2 regions of the Flocculibacter collagenilyticus genome follow, and region 1 is predicted to be linked to the other one. Evidence: predicted binding sites of a transcription regulator. Region 1 holds the regulator's gene; the other holds the start of a gene.

Region 1 (7,963 bases):
ATTACCAAATTGAATGGTGGCTTTGGCGCGGTCAGAGAGTTGTCAGATTTAATTTTAATTAGCCAAGATAAGTTTAATCGTTACAGTGGTACGAGTGCATGAGTAAACTACGAGTGCTATTAATACTCGTATTTTTAGTGGTGATGGCGCTAATGTGGTTGCCGTACATGAAAACCACGCCGTTAACTAGTCAACCTGAAGTGGAGTCTGATTTTAACCCAGACTATACCGCTGCCTCGTTGGTGCACTCAATGTATGCGCCTGATGGCCGCTTGAGTCATAAAATTCGGTCTGAGCGAATGGCGCACTATCAAGAGCTAGGGTTTACGCGCTTTTATAATGCGTTATTTACCATTTACGACCATAACGAACAAAACCATTGGCAAATTCGCGCCGATGAAGCGGTATTGTTTGATGACAGAATTGAGTTAGACAATAACGTAGTCGCTACTAGTTTAAATCAAGATAGTTATTTAAAAACAATTAATGCCGAATATATAGAAGTATCTTTTGTACAAAAAACGATGTTGTCGGATCAAGATGTTGAAATGTTGGGCGATCAATTTGTCATGAAAGGCAAAGGGTTGCGGGCAAATCTGTATAGCAAATCGTTTAAACTAATTAACCATGTAAGAACTGTATATCATAATGAAAATGAAAAGAATTAGTATCTCACTTATATTGGCTAGCCTAATGTTGTCAAACATGGCCAATGCCACGATTGAAGATTTCAAAAAACCTGTAAATGTGGATGCCGACACACAAAGTGTTGATATTAAAAATGACACCGTGAACTTTGTTGGTAACGTTATTATTAAACAAGGCTCGCTTATTATTCATGCTGACGAACTAAAAGCGAATGCTAAGCAAGGTAAAGGCAAAGAAGTGTTTACTGCGAAGGGAAGCCCTGCAACCTACGAACAAACGTTGGATGACGGCAGAGTAATCACAGCGCAGGCCGATGAAATTATTTATAAGCGTGCAGCGCGCCACCTAGCGTTAAAAGGCGCCGCGCAGCTAAAGCAAAACGACAGCCTAGTTAAGGGCGACGTGATTGAGTATGACTTAGAAGCGCAAAAATTAGATGCAACCAGCCAACAAGAAAACAAATCTTCACGTGTAACCACCATTTTTACTACAGAAGATATTGAGGCTAAAAGCGTTCAAGACAAAAATAAGACAGAAGAAACCAACGCTAAAGATGAAAGCGTGAACAAGGAAGCACCTGAAGAGTCGAAAATTGAAACGCCATAACTTTTGATGAAAATTGAGAAAAGTTTACGAAACAAATAAGTGAATCAATGACAATATTATCAGCACAAAATCTGGCAAAAAGTTACAAAGGTCGTCAAGTTGTTCGCGATGTAAGTATCGATGTTGCAGCTGGCAGCATAGTTGGCTTGTTAGGGCCGAACGGAGCAGGTAAAACAACTACATTTTATATGATTGTGGGGTTGGTACCATCTGATCGGGGGCGCATTGTGCTTGCAGACCAAGATTTAACATTGGAACCAATGCATGCAAGAGCACGAGAAGGCATTGGCTATTTGCCGCAAGAAGCATCTATTTTCAGAAAACTTAGCGTTTATGACAATATCATGGCCATTTTGCAAACTCGCCGCGATTTAACCCGAATAACGCGCGAAGAAGCGCTAGATGGGTTGTTAGAAGAATTCAATATTGGTCACATTCGCGATAGCCTAGGCATGAGCTTGTCTGGCGGAGAGCGTCGTCGTGTAGAAATTGCTCGTGCATTGGCCGCTAATCCCAAATTTATTTTATTGGATGAGCCGTTTGCAGGGGTCGACCCAATTTCAGTATTAGACATCAAAAAGATTATCCAGCATTTAAAGAATAAAGGCATTGGAGTATTAATTACTGATCACAATGTACGAGAAACACTAGACGTGTGTGAGCATGCATACATTGTGAGCCATGGTGAATTAATTGCGAATGGTACACCTGAGCAAGTGTTAGCAAATCAGACCGTAAGAGATGTATACCTAGGTGAGCAATTCACGCTATAGTTAAGTTAATTAGTTAAAGGAATTTATCGGATTTTATGAGGCAGTCTTTACAGTTAAAAATTGGTCAACAGTTGACCATGACCCCACAATTGCAACAGGCTATTCGTCTCTTGCAATTATCGACGTTAGATTTGCAACAAGAAATTCAAGAAGCCTTAGACAGTAATCCACTCCTTGAAGTGGAAGAAGATCATGGCTCATCGCCTGAACAAGTGAGCGACAGCAACGACGGAACCACCAAACAAGATGCCAATGGTGAAGCTGAAGACATGACGTTTTCAGAGGTAAAAGAAATGGATACAACGGAAGCGGTTCAACAAGAGAATATGTCGGACGAGCTGCCTGTTGATAGTTCATGGGATGAGTATATTAGTGCAGCGCCGGTGGCGTCAGTGTCTGGTGCTAGCGACAATGATGATATGGTTTTTCAAGGTGAAACGACCGATAATATTCAAGATCATATTTTATGGCAAGTTAGGCTAACCCGGTTTAGCCCTACAGATGAAACGATCGCCATGGCGATAATTGAAGCGATTGACGATTCAGGCTATTTATCAGTTACTACAGAAGATATTCTGAATAGCTTAGGCGATGACGATGTAGAGCTTGATGAGGTTGAAGTAGTACTAAAGCGTATTCAATTAATGGACCCATTAGGTGTGGGAGCCCGCAGTTTAAAAGAATGTATGCTGATTCAGTTAGGTCAATTTAGCAACGATACGCCTTATTTGTCTGACGCAAAAACCATTGTGAACGAATATATCGATTTATTAGGTAATCGTGACTATCGTACTTTACAAAGAAAGACTAAGCTTAAAGAGCATCAGCTAAAAGAGGTTATGCAACTTATCCATAGCCTTAATCCAAGGCCAGCCAGTGCGGTGATTACTGAACAACCGCAATATGTTATTCCAGACGTATCAGTCGTGAAGAAAAAAGGCCGTTGGATTGTAGAATTAAATCCAGACTCAATGCCGAAAGTTACTATTAACCAGCAATACGCGGCGTTGTCTAAAACCAGTAAGTCATCTACGGATACGCAATTTATTCGTTCTCATTTACAAGATGCAAAATGGTTTATCAAAAGTTTGGAAAGTAGAAACGATACCTTACTCAAAGTTGCGAATTGTATTGTGCAGCAGCAACAGGCATTTTTTGAGTATGGTGACGAGGCCATGAAGCCAATGGTATTGAACGATGTGGCAGAAATGGTAGATATGCATGAATCAACCATTTCACGTGTGACAACGCAGAAATATATGCATACACCACGCGGCATTTTTGAGCTTAAGTACTTTTTTTCAAGCCATGTAAGTACTGAAAACGGCGGCGAGTGTTCATCAACAGCGATCAGAGCGTTGATTAAAAAATTAGTCTCTGCAGAAAATGCGGCGAAGCCATTGAGTGATAGTAAGATTGCAGAAATTATGGCTGATCAAGGTATTAAGGTAGCAAGACGTACGATTGCGAAGTATCGTGAGTCTTTGTCTATCCCTCCATCTAACCAAAGAAAGAGCTTACTGTAAGCTCTTGATGAAAGAAGGAAAGTGCTTATGCAAATCAATTTAACTTGCCGTCACGTTAATGCCACTTCGTCGATAAAAGATTATGTAGATAATAAATTTTCCAAATTAGAGCGACATTTTGATCATATCAATAATGTTCACGTTATTTTGGATTCCGAAAAGTTAATGCAAAAAGCGGAAGCAAAACTCCATGTTAATGGCGGAGAGTTGTTTGCCACAGCCACTCACGACGATATGTATGCGGCGATAGATGGGTTGATTGACAAGCTAGACCGACAAGTCATTAAACATAAGGAAAAACTTTCAAGCCACTAAAAAAGAATAGTTATTGTAATATGTCTTTTAAAACTTTGATGTCTGAGGACTGCACAAAATGTGCAGTCCTTTTTAATAGCAAGAAACGTATTTTAGAGTACATTAGCCAATTGGCACACACTAAACTGCCTGATATTAGCCAACATGAAATTTTGGACAGTTTAATGGCAAGAGAAAAGCTAGGCAGTACCGGGATTGGTAAAGGAATTGCTATTCCCCATGGCCGCTTGAAGAATACGCAAAAAACGGTCGCAATTTTTTTAGTAAGTAAAAATCCGATCCAATACGACTCAATCGATCAAAAGCCAGTTGATGTATTTTTTGCACTGTTAGTACCCGAAGAGCAATGTAAAGAACATTTAAGTACGTTGTCAGCCGTTGCTAGCATGCTTGACGATAAAAGTATGGTGAAAAGATTGCGCAAAGCCGATACTGATCAAGAGTTATTTGAGATTATGACATCCAATTAGCCGTGCTGATACGTATTCAGTTATAGCTATTTTAGAGCGCTGTATTTAAATAGTCATAACCTTAGATTAAAGTAATTCAAAGAAAGAAGGTAAATTAACAATTAAGGTAGCTTAATTTTTATGAAAATTATCATTATTAGCGGTCGTTCTGGTTCAGGGAAAACTGTAGCACTTAGGGTGTTAGAGGACTTGGGCTATTATTGCGTTGATAATATTCCTGTTAATTTACTTCCAGCCTTAGCGCACTCTTTAAATGATCGATATGAAACAGTTGCTGTGAGTGTTGATGTACGTAATTTTCCTGAAGAAGCGGATGAATTAAGCGATATTCTAGATTACTTGCCTACTTCGGTAACCTTAAGTGTTTTATATTTAGATGCTGAAGAAGATATTCTAATTCAACGGTTTAGTGAAACGAGGCGATTACACCCGCTTTCTAAGCAGTCGATGAGTTTAGAAAAAGCCATCAAACAAGAAAAAGTACTGTTAGAGCCATTAGCAGGCAGGGCCGATTTATACATTGATACCACTCAGTTAACGGTTCATCAGTTAGCTGAAACGGTAAAAGAACGGATCCTAGGTAAAAAAAGTAATGACTTAGTTATCATTTTTCAGTCATTTGGCTTTAAATACGGTATTCCTAAAGATGCAGATTATGTGTTTGATGTACGCTTTTTACCTAACCCCCATTGGGAGCCAGATCTGAAACCGCTAACTGGATTAGATCAGCCCGTCATTGACTACTTATCCACGCAACCGCTAGTGACCAAGCTAGTTTGGCAAGTAAATAGCTTTTTGAGTACTTGGCTACCGCACTTAGAACGTAATAATCGTAGTTACCTTACCGTTGCCATTGGCTGTACTGGCGGACAACATCGCTCGGTATTTATTGCAGAAACATTGGCCAATATTTATCGTAAACTAAAATCTGACGTGCAAATTCAACATCGTGAATTAAGCCGTCATGAAACGCCTTCAGAGTAAAAAACATTATGCCTCAGCCTGAGTTATCTAAACGACTATTAATAAAAAACAAACTCGGCTTGCATGCACGGGCGGCTTCTAAAGTCGTTAAGTTGGCTCAGCAATATGACGCAACAATTCTTATCCAACAAGAAGATAAGTCAGCATCGGCCGATAGCATTATGGGCTTATTAATGCTAGAAAGCAGCCAAGGTAAAAACATCGAGGTGAAGTGCTCTGGTCCTGATGCTCGTGAAGCATTAGAAGCATTAGAAGCATTGGTTGACGATAACTTTGACGAATCTGAATAATTCTCTTTTCTTCCAAACAAAATTCACTTTTTTAAATACTGATAAACTATAATCAATACGTTATCATTGCTTATTATAGTTAAATCAACACCTTGCTTGTTCCCATAATAAGAGCTTAATAGATGCCTGAAACGCTAGAACGTGAATATGCCAAACTACAAATAAGAGAAGTAAACGCTGCTCTTAGTAGTGGTATGTTTGTTCATGTGCGCGGCATGCTGCAAGACATGGAGCCTTGCGATATTGCGTTGCTATTAGAGTCTTCTCCACCAAAAGGCCGTACCATTTTATGGCAGTTGGTAGAAGCTGATTTACATGGAGAGGTGCTTGAAGAACTAGCCGAAGATGTACGTAACGGCATTATTCATCAAATGACGCCAGAGCGTGTGGTTGCCGCTACGGAAGGCATGGATGATGATGACTTAGCAGAAGTTCTCCGTGGCTTACCTGATGCACTATATCGCAATGTTATTAATGCGATGGACAGCCAAGACCGGCTGCGCGCTGAAAAGGTCATGTCGTACGACGAGGACACGGCTGGCGCGATAATGAATACCGATACCATCACGCTACGCCCTGATGTATCGATAGATGTGATTTTGCGTTACCTTCGCCTTAAAGGTGAATTGCCAGAAGCTACCGACTATTTATACGTAGTGGATGACAATGACACCTTTGTGGGGGCTATTTCCCTTTCTACCTTGTTAACTTGTAATCCAGATCTTAATGTTAAACGGGTGTTGGAAGACGACATTGAAGTCATTCCTGTTGACATGGAAGAGCGTGACGTTGCCCAATTATTTGAACGTCATAACTGGGTATCAGCGCCAGTTGTCGACGAAGAGGGTCGGTTACTAGGTCGTATCACCATTGATGATGTGGTTGATGTGATTCGTGAAGAAGCCGAGCACTCGATGATGAGTATGGCAGGTCTAGATGATGAAGAAGATACCTTCGCTCCCGTAATTAAAAGTACACAACGACGCTCGCTGTGGCTAGGTATTAATTTATTTACCGCATTATTAGCCGCCTTTGTCTCAGACTTGTTTGAGTCGACACTTGATCAACTTGCTGTACTTGCAGTATTGAATACTATTGTACCAAGCATGGGCGGAGTGGCAGGTAGCCAAACCCTTACGCTTGTTATTCGTGGTATGGCATTAGGTCATATCAGTAAAGCCAACTCGCGTTGGTTAATGGGCAAAGAGTTAGCAATTGGCTTATTAAATGGCGCTATGTGGGCGATTTTGATTGCGTCGGTAGTTGCTATATGGAAACAAAGCTTTATGTTAGGCGTGGTGATAGCATTTGCGATGTTGATGAATATGATTGCTGCTGGGGTGTCTGGAGTATTTATTCCACTGATGCTGAAACGCTTTAACATTGATCCAGCGTTAGCTGGCGGGGTTATTTTAACTACAGTGACTGATATTATTGGCATCTTCACCTTTTTAGGCACAGCCACTTGGCTGTTGCTGTAGAACCCAAAATAATAAACTAATTACCACTAGGGCGTGCACTAGTTCACTTGTAAGTGGAAGGTTACCGGCCCATCGTTCACTAGTGACACTTGCATATCTGCACCGTATTCGCCAGTTTGAACCGCTATGCCTTGTTGCTGGCAGTATGCTACAAATTCTTGATAAAGCGCTAAGCCAAGCTCAGGTGGCGCCCCTCTTGAGAAGCTTGGGCGGCTGCCTTTTTTGGTGTCGGCCACTAAAGTAAATTGCGATACAACCAATAACTGCCCAGAGACTTGTTGTAAATTTAAATTCATTTTTCCATCAGCATCTTCAAATACGCGATAGTTAATAATCTTGTTCGCTAATTTTTTTACTTGTTCAGTCGTATCTAGCTTTTCAACACCGAGTAACACCAATAGTCCGCCATCTATAGCGCCTACCGTGTTTCCGCTTACATCAACTTTTGCGCTGCTGACACGCTGTATAAGTGCAATCATAAATTTTTACTAACTTAATGGTTATAACGATTTCTCTATGAAGTATTTGGCCATTGCATCGCTAGCCAAACACAATGCTTTTGCAATACTAGGATCGGTCGCAGAGTGCCCAGCTGCGGGTATTATTTGCAGTTGTGCTTCAGGCCAATGCTTGGCTAATTGCCACGCATTATCTAATTTACATACCGTATCATAACGGCCATGCACAATATATCCTGGAATATGAGCAAAGGCAGCTGCATGATTAATAATGAAGTTCTCTTCAATGAAAAAGTGATGATAAAAGTAGTGGCATTCAAGCAATGCTAAACTAAGCGCGCTATGCGGATCTTCAGCATCCCCTTCGTTAAATTTAGCGTGATTAACGGTTGCAATTTTACCTTCCCAACTA
Region 2 (7,963 bases), 610 kb from region 1:
AGTCATCTCAGAGTCTAAACGCTTTAATAGCTCATCAATTAACATGGGGATATCGTCAGCGCGCTCTTGTAACGACGGCGTTTCAATAGGGAATACATTCAATCGGTAATAAAGGTCTTCTCTGAATTTCCCGCTTTCAATCATTTGCTCTAAACTACGATGCGTTGCCGCCAAAATTCTGACATCGGCATTGATCGCTTTTGTGCCCCCTACGCGCTCATAAATACGCTCTTGCAGCACACGCAATAACTTCACTTGCATTTGCAGCGGCATATCACCGATTTCGTCTAAAAAGAGTGTGCCACCTTGCGCTAGTTCAAACCTACCTTTCCTCGCAGAAATAGCCCCTGTAAAAGCCCCTTTTTCATGACCGAATAATTCACTTTCTAATAACTCACCCGGTATTGCACCACAGTTAACAGGCACAAACGGGCCGTTACTGCGTTTAGACAATAAATGAATGTTCCGCGCAACAACCTCTTTTCCTGTTCCAGAATCCCCCAAAATCAATACATTTGCGTCGGTAGTAGCTACCTGCTGAATCAAAAATCGGATCTCTTTCATACAGGGGGTATGGCCAATCAAACCAGAGAATTTGGCAGCATCATTACGATGTTTTTGGGTGGGAATAAGTCGGCGATACTCTTGGCAGTCGTGCAATAGCTGTGTTGCAACGGCATAATTGAATGGCTCGCCTAGAATACCAATAACATTTGGTATTTCCATTAACTCTTTTAGCGTTTCACCTATTACCACAAAAGGAACTTCAGGGTTTTCACGGATAAGCTGCGCATGCTCACCAGAAGTAAGTGCGCCTAACACAAACGCAGTAACAGCATTTGCTGGTTCACACGCAGTTGAAACTTCATCAATTGAAATACATTCATTTTTTTCGCCGATAAAAGACAGTGAGACAGCCAGCCTTTCAGCCCTCGCTGTGTTTTCATCTAATATCACTACACGACGAATATTTTGCATAGATTGTACAACCTAAGTGCTTAACAGTATGTTTTTAATTGTAAAACGCAATTCCATTTAAGCAAGAAATTTATGGCAGTATTTTGACGTTTGTTCAAAAAATTGACTAACTATTGACTGGCTATGGTTTATCGATATGTATTGGATGTTGAATTCGTAAAGTAACGAGCCACGAATTTACATAAATCTTACTATAACAACATACAAATTTTAAAGTGGGTATAAAGGGGAAAGAAATATCAGCGAACTCATCACAGGTAGATACGACTTCTATAATATCCTGCTTTAAATCAATATTTTGTATATCGTAGCAGCAATGTTACTAGCTCTGTTAATTGTATACGTTTATGAGCTCATCCAAGAGCTTAGGGGGGGGGCTAGCAACTAGCCCCAAAGAAAATTGAGAAGGTTGAGGATTAGAAATCTAACAACCCTAATATTTGCCCCTGATTTGCATTAGCTTGAGCCTGCATTGCAATCGCACTTTGATCTTGAATTTGCTGATTAACTAGCTCTGACGTAGCTCTCGCATAATCAGTATCTTGTATTCTGCTTCTTGCTTCTTCAGTGTTAATTGCTGTTTGAGACAAATTATTAATGGTACTGCCTAAGCGATTTTGGAATGCGCCTAAATTAGCTCTGGATGAGCTCACTTCGTCACGGGCAGCTTGTGCTATTTCAATAGCTTCTTGTGCACCAGCAGCGGTACTCACATCAATACTTTGTAACGCACTAACCCCTTCACCACCTACTGCAAGGTCAACGGTTTGACCGCTTTGAGCACCAACTTGGAAAGATAATGAACCACCAGAGAAGATTTGCTGATCGCCAAAACGTGTATTCTTATAAACATCGCCAACGTGCTCTTGTAAGTGACTAATTTCCTGCTGAATCGCTTTGCGATCAGAAGCAGATAATGACCCATTAGCCGCTCGAATTGAAAGCTCCTCAATTCGCCCTACTGCGTCACCCACACTCGACAATGCCCCTTCGGCCACTTGTGCGTACGAAATGCCATCATTAGCGTTACGCATTGCCATATTCAAGCCATTAACTTCAGACGTTAACCTATTAGCTATTTGTAACCCTGCGGCATCATCTTTGGCTTGATTAATTCTTAGCCCAGAAGCCAATTGTTGAAAAATCTTTTTCTGATTTTCCTGAAATTGCGTTAATGCTGGTGCATTACTGTTACCACCAATTTTCATTGTTAGCTCCTGTCTCAATCATTAAAAGTCAGCCCAAAGCCATAGCAATAAATTGAATTACTCACCTCAAGCCCTGAAAAGCTTGTGCATTTTATCACAAGTATAGTTTCCGCTCAAATTTTAACCAACCGCTAACTTGGTAAAACTGTCTTCATATGCCGAAAAGAACTATATTTAAAGAGGTTAATGAAAGTAACTTATCAATAAATAGATACTGATTCATGGACCATTGAGACTTTTTACTTTGGATATTTAATAGTACAAAAATCATTCAACTTAATTATTATAAGATCATAGAGTTATATTTTTATTGCATAAAATGCCTAAAGATTTTCAGATTTATGCAGATACTATTTATGTTCACTGAGAATAACATTAGGTTTTAACGAGGCGAGCACCTAGTTTTACAGCAATAGGGTTATTATATGGCTCGAATTTTGCTTTAAATATTGATTATGGTTTGAGGAAGTTAAACATTATGTCTAGAGCATCAATTCAAAAATACAAAGCAATGAAAATCAATGCGGCTGCAAACGCTAACCCGTATGAGCTTATCACAATTGTATTAACTAACATCATCGGCAAGTTATCAGGTGCCAAAGCGCATATAGAGCGTAACGACACTGAGCAAAAGGGGAAATTAATTTCCGACTCAATTACTTTGGTAGGTGCATTACAAGATAGCTTGAATATGAATGATGGTGGTGATGTTTCTAACAACCTTTACAATCTTTATGATTATGCACAACGTACGTTATTAGAAGCTAATTTAAATAACTCTACTGAACTATTAGATGTAGTTATTGAAATTATGCGAAATATTAAAGAAGGCTGGGAAGCTATCCCGCACGACGTTAAGGAAGAGTTTTTAACCCAGAAAGCAGTAAACGGTTAATCCATGATGAATGTATCAACTTTCCCTACTCTGCCAGAAAACATCGTTCAACAAATTGATGCCATTAACGCACAGTTACTTTCTGCGTTAGCGGAAGATGCAGTTGAAGAAGTGAATGATAAAATTGCTGAGCAGAAAGATTTGTTTCATGTGTTGTTTGAAACAACCGAGCAAGATTGGTTGATTGAAAACAAGCCGACACTTGAAGCGCTGCACGAAGAATTCAACATTGTTTTCGTCAAGTATTTGACTCGTAAAAACGAAATACGCCAGCAACTCCTTAAGCATAAAAGCAATACAAAAGTGGTAAAGGAATATCAGTTATTTACCGCTTAATGAGCTAACTTGCACAATTCTCATACATATTAACCTTCTGCTAGTGGTGAAAGCGCTTTCAAACTTTCACCATTACAGAAGTTGATATATTATCAAAGCATTACAATTAACTGAGTTACTTATTTTTTTCATTACTGAATGAGTAAAATGAGGTCATTAATACCTTCATCATACACTTTCATTTGTGAAATAAAGTATGCATTTTTAAGACAATACTTAACTCAGTCGACTCTAATTATTGATAGGCACATATTTTGCTGGGATCAGTAATACTCACTGTGTTGGATAGAGGCACTTATGTTTGACAATAAAACCATCTTAATTACTGGCGGAACGGGGTCATTCGGTAAAAAATATACCCAAACCTTATTAAGTCGATACAATCCCAAAAAGATTATCATTTTTTCTCGCGACGAGCTTAAGCAGTTTGAGATGCAACAAGTGTTCAACCAAGACTGTATGCGCTATTTTATTGGTGATGTTAGAGATCGAGATCGCTTAAATAGAGCAATGCGAGGCGTTGATTACGTTATTCATGCCGCAGCAATGAAGCAAGTACCAGCCGCTGAATATAACCCAATGGAGTGTGTTAAAACCAATATTAATGGTGCAGAAAATGTAATAGATGCAGCTCTGAACAATGATGTTAAACGCGTAATTGCGCTTTCTACTGATAAAGCAGCTAATCCAATAAACTTATATGGCGCAACTAAATTGGCGTCCGATAAAATTTTTGTTGCTGCCAATAATATTGCAGGCGGCCATAACACACAATTTGCCGTGGTGCGTTACGGCAATGTAGTAGGCTCCCGTGGGTCAGTCGTTCCATTCTTCCAAAACCTTATTGATAATGGCGCAACAGAACTTCCAATTACTCATGAGAATATGACTCGCTTTTGGATAAGTTTACAAGATGGCGTCGACTTCGTTTTAAAGAATTTTGAACGTATGTATGGTGGTGAAATTTTCGTCCCAAAAATCCCTTCAATTAAGATCACTGACTTAGCGACAGCGATGGCTCCTCATCTTAAACAAAAGGTCATCGGCATTCGACCAGGAGAGAAGCTCCATGAAGTGATGTGCCCAGGTGAGTTGTCTTATCATACCTTTGAGTATGCTGATCATTACGTTATTGCGCCTACGATAAGTTTTAGCAGTCGAAGCAATGACTACACGGTGAATGCCATTAAAGAAGAAGCGCAACTGGTGACAGAAGGATTTGAATATAGCTCTGATACTAACCCGCACTTCTTATCTGTTGATGAAATTTCTGATTTCAATAACAAGGCAATGGCATGATCCCCTACGGTAAACAGGATATCACGCAAGCGGATATTGATGCCGTAATGGAAGCGCTCACCTCTGATTTAATCACTCAAGGCGCGCGGGTACCAGAGTTCGAAGCAACCATCGCTAAATATTGTGATGCTGAGTACGCGGTGGCGGTAAACAGTGCGACATCGGCGTTGCACATTGCTTGTCTTGCGTTGGGCGTAACTGAAAAAGACATTGTGTGGACCAGCCCTAACTCATTTGTTGCCTCTGCTAACTGCGCTTTATATTGTGGCGCAGAAGTCGACTTTGTTGATATTGACTCAACAACAGGCAATATGTGTATCCAAACCTTATCGAATAAACTTGAACAGGCGGCAAAACATAATCGCTTACCTAAAGTTATTATTCCTGTGCATTTTGCTGGACAAAGTTGTGATATGGCCGCAATTAGCGGTTTAGCTAAGCAATATAATATTGCCATTATAGAAGATGCCTCACATGCCATTGGTGGGCGCTATCAAAATACCAAAATAGGTAGCTGTAAATACTCAGACATTACGGTATTTAGCTTTCATCCCGTAAAAATTGTGACGACAGCAGAAGGTGGTATGGCGCTCACTAACAAGCCCGAACTGCATCAAAAGTTAATGCTGTTACGTAGCCATGGGGTAACTCGCGACGAATCGATAATGGCAGCATCAAATCCAGCACCTTGGGTGTATGAACAAGTCACATTAGGCTTTAATTATCGAATGACTGAGCTGCAAGCCGCGTTGGGGCTGTCTCAGATTAGTCGTATCGATGAATATGTTACGCGTCGAAATCACATTGCAGCACGCTATATGACCGCGTTCAACCAAGCCGATATTGACTGTTTAACCGTTTCTGAAGATTGTTACAGTGCCTATCATTTGTTTGTAATTAAGGTACCACAACATTGTCATGAGCTGATTTTTAAGCAGTTAAGGCAAGCAGGTATCGGGGTTAATTTACATTACATTCCTATCCATACTCAGCCATATTTCACCCGGCTAGGCTTTACAACAGGAATGTTTCCAAACGCAGAAACACATGCGGCACAAGCAATTAGCCTACCCTTATATCCTAAGTTAACAACAGAACAACAAGATATTGTTATTAAAGAAGTTATTAATGCGGTTCAGACATGCAATTAGGCTTAGGTACCGTACAATTTGGCTTAGATTACGGCGTTTCAAATACTGAAGGTAAAGTTAGTGAAGAACAAATCCTTCACTTATTACAATACGCCGCTAACAACGGCATTGATGTGCTTGATACAGCTATAGCTTACGGTGACAGCGAGCAGCGACTAGGGCAAGTGTTACAGAGTACCAATCATTCCACCAGCAATTTTAAAGTTGTCACTAAAATTCCACCTGTAACCAGCGCATCTCCAGATTTTGTAGAACAAATCAGAGCCAGCTTAGACAGGTTGCAGCAAGACCACCTCCATGCGGTGATGCTTCATGATGCCAATGCATTAATGCCAATTCATAACCTTACATCACCGCCTTCAAGTGCTCGTCTTGCAATTTATCACCAGTTGTTAGAACTTAAACAACAAGGGTTATGTAATAAAATAGGCGTATCATTATATAACCCCGAACAACTTCACTACCTTCTTGATCATTTTAAGATCGATATTATTCAAGTACCTCTAAATGTATTTGATCAACGTTTTCTGGATAATAATTTATTGAGTGCGGCACATCGCGCGGGTATTGAAATACACACTCGTTCCGCATTTTTACAAGGGCTACTACTGATGACCAACGAGTCGGCACCAAATAGCAGTAGGCCCAATTATTTTGCCCCCTATAACACGATATTAGATACCTACTTTAGTCAGCTTAAGGCGCACAACATCACGCCACTTGAAGCAGCAATCGGATTCCTTCAACAACAAGAATATATTGATGTCACCATAGTAGGCTGTTGCAATCACACACAACTTGAAGAAATTGTTAAAGCAAGCGGAAAATCTGACGTTACAAAAACTAAGTTAGATCTATCGCAATTTAAACAGCATGACGAGGGGTTAATCATCCCCTCAAATTGGACTCTAAATTAGCACTTACATTTATACGTAATATAAGCGAACCAGAACTATGATTCTAGCCATTGTACAAGCCAGAACATCATCATCAAGATTACCACACAAAGTACTCAAACCATTACTGGGAGAGCCGATGCTTGCCCGCCAGCTTGAACGTGTTAGCCAAGCTAAGCTAATTGAGCAGTTAGTTGTTGCCACCTCTACTGAAGCAAGTGATGACGAGCTGGCAAAGTTGTGTAAACATTTAAATATTGCGTGTTATCGTGGTGATTTGAATGACGTGTTAAAACGCTTTTATGGTTGTGCCGAACTGTACTTAGGTGATTTAAATAGCACGTCATCAGGTAATAGCGAGCATCATATAGTGAGGATTACAGGTGACTGCCCATTAATTGACCCAGAGTTAATTGATCAAGTGATTCAACACCACATAGAAAACGGTAGCGATTACACCTCAAATTGTTGCCCTCCTACATTACCCGACGGGTTAGATGTAGAAGTATTTACCTTTGATGCATTAAAACGAGCCAACCGTGAAGCAAAGTTAAAATCTGAACGCGAACACGTCACTTTATATATACGAAACCAAGGTAACTTTAAGCTACACAATGTAAGTGCGAGTAAAGATATGTCACATCATCGATGGACCGTTGACGAGTTAGAAGATTACCAACTTGTTACATTGATTTATGAAGCCCTCTACCCTATTAACCCTCATTTTAACTATCAGGATGTGTTAAAGCTGCTAGAAAAACATCCGCATTGGCAGTCAATCAATCAAGATATTATGAGAAATGAAGGGCTAGAAAAGTCACTGAATGAAGACCGTGAGAACAACTAATATGACCAATAGATACCAAAATTCTATCGACTTCTTTAACAGCGCAGCTAAAACCATTCCCATGGCTTCACAAACGTTTAGTAAAAGTTATTACTCGATGCCCTTTGGAGTCGCACCATTGTTTCTTGATAAGGGTAAAGGTGCAGAAGTTTGGGACATTGACGGGAATCAATATATAGATTTTATGAATGCCTTATTGGCGGTGTCTGTTGGATATCAGGACGAAGAAATTGATAACGCCGTGATTGCCCAATTAAAGTCAGGAGTATCATTTTCATTACCCCACCGTTTAGAGCACGAAGTTGCCGAGCAAATTATTTCGCTTATTCCCTGCGCTGAAATGGTACGGTTTG

The links. Region 1 encodes sigma-54, which starts transcription at its own class of promoters, with help from an activator protein. Its sites were predicted from a motif close to GTTGGCACGNNNNTNGNNT; they were not measured.
Region 2: a site for sigma-54 is predicted at 2,611-2,629, ahead of fliS (flagellar export chaperone FliS). Genes of this name have one in related genera too.

Annotation. Positions count from the first base shown of each region.
Region 1 is NZ_CP059888.1:3,422,905-3,430,867, reverse strand. It holds gene kdsC (3-deoxy-manno-octulosonate-8-phosphatase KdsC) at 1-102, shown strand, start outside; gene lptC (LPS export ABC transporter periplasmic protein LptC) at 99-668, shown strand; gene lptA (lipopolysaccharide transport periplasmic protein LptA) at 694-1,254, shown strand; gene lptB (LPS export ABC transporter ATP-binding protein) at 1,302-2,027, shown strand; gene HUU81_RS15205 (RNA polymerase factor sigma-54) at 2,063-3,553, shown strand; gene hpf (ribosome hibernation promoting factor) at 3,581-3,868, shown strand; gene ptsN (PTS IIA-like nitrogen regulatory protein PtsN) at 3,889-4,338, shown strand; gene rapZ (RNase adapter RapZ) at 4,459-5,322, shown strand; gene HUU81_RS15185 (HPr family phosphocarrier protein) at 5,331-5,612, shown strand; gene mgtE (magnesium transporter) at 5,735-7,093, shown strand; gene dtd (D-aminoacyl-tRNA deacylase) at 7,132-7,572, opposite strand; gene pip (prolyl aminopeptidase) at 7,594-7,963, opposite strand, start outside.
Region 2 is NZ_CP059888.1:2,809,118-2,817,080, forward strand. It holds gene HUU81_RS12425 (sigma-54 dependent transcriptional regulator) at 1-978, opposite strand, end outside; gene HUU81_RS12430 (flagellin N-terminal helical domain-containing protein) at 1,395-2,186, opposite strand; gene fliS (flagellar export chaperone FliS) at 2,665-3,081, shown strand; gene HUU81_RS12440 (hypothetical protein) at 3,085-3,417, shown strand; gene pseB (UDP-N-acetylglucosamine 4,6-dehydratase (inverting)) at 3,715-4,716, shown strand; gene pseC (UDP-4-amino-4,6-dideoxy-N-acetyl-beta-L-altrosamine transaminase) at 4,713-5,867, shown strand; gene HUU81_RS12455 (aldo/keto reductase) at 5,858-6,784, shown strand; gene HUU81_RS12460 (cytidylyltransferase domain-containing protein) at 6,822-7,610, shown strand; gene HUU81_RS12465 (aminotransferase class III-fold pyridoxal phosphate-dependent enzyme) at 7,612-7,963, shown strand, end outside.